DNA from 2 places in the Brevibacterium sp. Lmc1 genome. Region 1 is predicted to be linked to the other one. Evidence: predicted binding sites of a transcription regulator. Region 1 holds the regulator's gene; the other holds the start of a gene.
What was found. The regulator HrcA, encoded in region 1, represses chaperone genes, less so after heat shock. The targets are predictions, from matches to a motif close to TTNGCACTCGNNNNNNNCGAGTGCNAA.
Positions count from the first base shown of each region.

Region 2: a site for HrcA is predicted at 967-993, ahead of groES (co-chaperone GroES). Genes of this name have one in related genera too.

Region 1 is NZ_CM172803.1:2,330,112-2,332,572, forward strand. It holds gene dnaJ (molecular chaperone DnaJ) at 1-886, opposite strand, end outside; gene hrcA (heat-inducible transcriptional repressor HrcA) at 1,009-2,049, opposite strand; gene AC239G_RS10505 (DUF3097 family protein) at 2,210-2,461, shown strand, end outside.
Region 2 is NZ_CM172803.1:3,141,116-3,143,576, reverse strand. It holds gene AC239G_RS14065 (ubiquitin-like domain-containing protein) at 1-756, shown strand, start outside; gene groES (co-chaperone GroES) at 1,148-1,441, shown strand; gene groL (chaperonin GroEL) at 1,478-2,461, shown strand, end outside.

The sequences.
Region 1 (2,461 bases):
CGGACTGGGTGCCGGCGGCGATGGTGAGGTCCTGAGTGCCGTCGAAGGTCTCGAACGGGATGGTCGCACCCAGGGTCGCTGCGGTCATCGGCACGGAGACGGCGGCCCGGAGGTTGTCGCCGTCGCGCTGGAAGACCTCGTGGCGGGTGACCATGACCTCGACGAAGAGGTCACCGGCGGGTCCGCCTCCGGGGCCGACCTCACCCTGGCTGCTCAGCTGGATGCGGGTGCCGTCGGAGACCCCGGCGGGGATCCGGATCTTCATGGTCCGCTGTTTGCGCACTCGTCCGTCGCCCTGGCAGTTGAGGCAGGGGTTCGGGATGACGGTGCCGAAGCCGTGGCAGGAGTTGCAGGTCTGGTTCGTGACCATCTGACCCAGCAGGGTCCGGGTCATGCGCTGGACGCTGCCGGCTCCGTGGCACAGCGAGCAGGTCTCGATCTTCGTGCCTTCCTGCGTGCCGGCGCCCGAACAGGTGTCGCAGACGACTGCAGTGGTGACATCGAGGTCGACGGTGCCGCCGAAGGCCGCGGTCTTCAGGTCGATATTGACTCCGACGAGGGCATCCTTGCCGCGCTGGGTGCGCGGGATCGGACCCCCGGCCTGACCGCCGCCGCCGCCGAAGAAGGTCTCGAAGATGTCGCCGAATCCGCCGAATCCGCCGCCGGCCGGGAAGCCCTGACCGTTCTCGCCGCCGCCCATATCGTAGTTGCGGCGCTTCTCCGGGTCGGAGAGCACATCGTAGGCCAGTGAGATGGCCTTGAATTCGTCCTCGTGACCGGGATTGACGTCCGGGTGGTACTTGCGTGCCAGCTTCCGGTACGACGACTTGATCTCAGCCGCGGAAGCATCTTTGGACACTCCGAGTGTTTCATAGTGATCGGCCACAGAAACTTCTCTCTCCCTGACGTAGTGGTCTTCTCTGTTCGTGGTGGTGGCTGCGTCCTTGCGCGGTGCTCACCGGTGATGCGCTGCCCGCCTGCGGGTGCCCCTGGTCGATGTCAAGGGACCTACCCTCGATCGAGGATCGAGGACACGTATTTGGCGACGGCACGGACTGCCGAGATCGTCGTCGGATAGTCCATTCGGGTCGGGCCGAGCACTGCCAGTCTGGCCGAGGAACCCGCGTCATGACCATATTCGGCGGCGACGACGGAAGTCGAGCTGAATGATTCGTGAGTATTCTCACGCCCGATGCGCACGCTGATCTCCTCGTGGTCTTCTGCCATCGAGGTGAGCAGCCTGAGCAGGACGACCTGTTCTTCGAAGGCTTCGAGGATCGGGGCCATCTTCTCTCCGAATTCGCTTCCGGAGCGGGCGAGGTTCGCGGTGCCGGCCATGATGATGCGCTCTTCACGCGTCGCGGCCACGAGGTCGACGACGGCGGCTCTGACCTGTTTGAGCCCGGAGTCGTCACGAGCGGTCGGCTCACTCGATTCGGTGGCGGTCGCCTCGGCGGCGGGGGCCGATCCGAAGACCTGCGCGAGTGTGCGTCCGGCGAATTCGGCGTTGATCTGATCGCGCAGTCCGCGGACGGCGTCTTCGTCGAGCGGGCTCGGGGTGATCACGGTCTTCTGCTCGACCTGGCCGGCATCGGTGATGAGGACGACGAGGATCCGGCCGGGTCCGAGACCGACGATCTCGATGTGCTTGATGCGCGCCCGCGACACCGTCGGGTATTGGATGAGCGCGACCTGTCGGGTGAGGCCGGAGAGGACGCGGACGGTGCGGTCGAGCATCTCGTCGAGATCGACGTCGCCGTCGATGAGCTGAAAGATCGCGCGCCGCTCGGCGGTGGTCAGCGGTTTGAACTCGTCGATCCGGTCGACGAACATCCGGTAGCCGAGGTCGGTGGGGATCCGTCCGGCAGAGGTGTGGGGCTGGGCGATATAGCCCTCTTGTTCGAGCGCGGCCATATCGTTGCGGATCGTGGCGGGAGAGACGCCGAGGGTGTGGCGCTGGACGATCGCCTTCGATCCCACGGGTTCGTTGGTGGCGACGAAGTCCTCGACGATGGCGCGCAGCACCTGTGCACGTCTGCTGTCGTTCATCGCGGATCTCCTCTCCGTCTCGCCGATCCATCGCGGTCCCGTGCCTGCGCTTGGCACTCTGTGAGTCTGAGTGCCAATTCTACGCCTCTCGTTCCCGGAATTCATTTCAGGGGTGGCCTGCGGGTCTGCACGCCTGCGGGACCGTCCTTGATTATGGTGGGTGCCCGTGAATGCTTTTGATCGATATGGTCCCGATGTGCTCTCCGGTTCCTCCCCGTCGTCGCACCGTCCGAAGAAGTCCCGCCAGGTCGAGCTCGGCCTGGGCATGGTTCTCGAGGATGCGATGAGCGGCTATGTCGGTGCTGTCGTCGGCGCGGAGAAGACCACGGCCGGTGTCGTCGTCAAGCTCGAAGATCGCGTCGGCAAGGTGCGTGCCTTTCCCCTGGGACCGGGCTTCCTCCTCGAGGGCCGG
Region 2 (2,461 bases), 810 kb from region 1:
GCCGACGGCAAGGACCATAAGGTCTCGGCCGCTGTGGGCACCGCCAAGGAAGCCCTCAAGGACACGGGCGTCAAGCTCGACAAGGACGACTTCCTGTCCGTGCCGATGTCCGCCGAGGTCTCCGACGGCCAGGTGCTGACCGTCAACCGCGTGAAGAACGACACCGTCAAGGACAAGCAGGCCATCAAGGCCAAGGTCGAGACCAAGAAGTCCGATTCCCTCTACGAGGGTGAGACCAAGGTCGAGACCGAAGGCAAGGACGGCGAGAAGCAGGTCACCTACAAGGTCAAGACGATCAACGGCGAAGAGGTCAAGAAGGAGAAGAAGGACGAGAAGGTCCTCTCCGAACCCAAGACCAAGGTCGTCATCCAGGGCACCAAGAAGAAGGAAAAGCCGGCTGACACCGGCGGTTCCGACTCGGGTGACTCCGGCGATTCCGGTTCGGGCGACTCCGGTGACTCCGGTGGCTCGAGCACCGGCGGCGGCTCCGGTGGCGGCGGTTCCATGTCCACCGCCGAGATCAAGGCGATGCTCGGCGGACCCGGTTCCAAGTGGTACTCGGTCGTCGAGTGCGAATCGAACTTCGATCCGAAGGCTTCGAACGGCACCCACTTCGGTCTGTTCCAGTTCCTGCCCTCGACCTGGCAGGCCATGGGCGGCAGCGGCAATCCGTCGGATGCCAGCCCGCAGGAGCAGTTCCAGCGCGCCAAGAAGCTCCAGGCTGAAGCCGGCTGGGGACAGTGGGCCTGCGCCTGATCTGAGATCAGGTTCGCAGTAACCGACTGAGCGCCTGTACAGGCCATGAACTCTGGCCGTCATTGACAACAGATATCGACAACTGAGCTGAGGCGGTCAGCAAGGAGCGTGGGCCCCGAGGAGAGATCCTCGGGGCCCACGCTTTTCGGTGCCCCGCTGCCCCGGCTTCCGGGGCCCAATCTGAACTTTCGCCCAGAGCATGACGAATTGCTGGCACTCAAGTTGACCGAGTGCTAAGAGCGTTCTAGAGTCAGAATTAGCACTAGCACTCATTGAGTGCCAGTTTCATGAGACGGTCGAATCGCTCGGCACCCGCGACGACGAGAGGTTCATGGCATAAGCCGCCGTCTGACTCGATGAAATAGAACCCAGCGAAGGGAGAGGGCCCGATATGTCGGTCTCCATCAAGCCACTCGAAGATCGGATTGTCATCCGTCAGGTCGAAGCAGAACAGACTACCGCCAGTGGTCTGGTCATTCCCGAAACCGCCAAGGAAAAGCCTCAGGAAGGCGAAGTTGTCGCAGTGGGCCCGGGCCGTGTTGCTGACAACGGTAACCGCGTGCCGGTCGACGTCGCCGTCGGCGACAAGGTCATCTACTCCAAGTACGGAGGCACCGAAGTCAAGTACGCAGGCGAAGAGTTCCTCGTGCTCTCGGCTCGCGACGTGCTCGCCGTCATCGGCTGAATCCCCTGAACAACTACTTCACTGACAGGAGGACGAATGCCTAAATCATTGGAATTCAACGACGAAGCCCGTCGTGCACTCGAAAAGGGTGTCAACACCCTGGCCGACACCGTCAAGGTGACGCTGGGACCCAAGGGCCGCAACGTCGTGCTCGACAAGAAGTGGGGCGCTCCCACCATCACGAACGATGGTGTGACCATCGCCCGTGAGGTCGAGGTCGACGATCCTTACGAGAACCTCGGCGCACAGCTGGCCAAGGAAGTCGCCACCAAGACCAACGACATCGCCGGTGACGGAACCACCACCGCGACCGTTCTCGCTCAGGCCTTCGTCAACGAAGGACTGCGCAACGTTGCCGCAGGTGCCGCACCCGGACAGCTCAAGCGCGGCATCGAGACCGCCGTCGAGGCCGTCTCGCAGCAGCTGGGCACGATCGCCCGCGACGTCGCCGACTCCTCGGAGATCGCACACGTCGCCGGTCTGTCGGCTCAGTCGCCTGAGATCGGCAAGCTCATCGCCGATGCCTTCGACAAGGTGGGCAAGGACGGCGTCATCACGATCGACGAGTCGCAGGCCGCGTCCGTCGAACTCGAGATCACCGAAGGAATGCAGTTCGACAAGGGCTTCCTGTCGCCGCACTTCGTGACCGATGCCGATCGCCAGGAGGCTGTGCTCTCCGACGCTCTCATCCTCATCAACCAGGGCAAGATCTCCAACATCCAGGAGCTCCTGCCCGTCCTCGAGAAGGTGCAGCAGGCAGGCAAGCCGCTGTTCATCATCGCCGAGGACATCGAGGGTGAAGCTCTGTCGACCCTGGTCGTCAACAAGCTGCGCGGAATCATCAACGTCGCCGCCGTCAAGGCTCCCGGCTTCGGTGACCGTCGCAAGGCCATCCTCGAGGACCTCGCCGTCCTCACCGGTGGCCAGGTCGTCACCCCGGACATGGGCATGAAGCTCGACCAGGTGACCCTGGAAGAGCTCGGCAACGCCCGCACCATCACCGTCACCAAGGACAACACC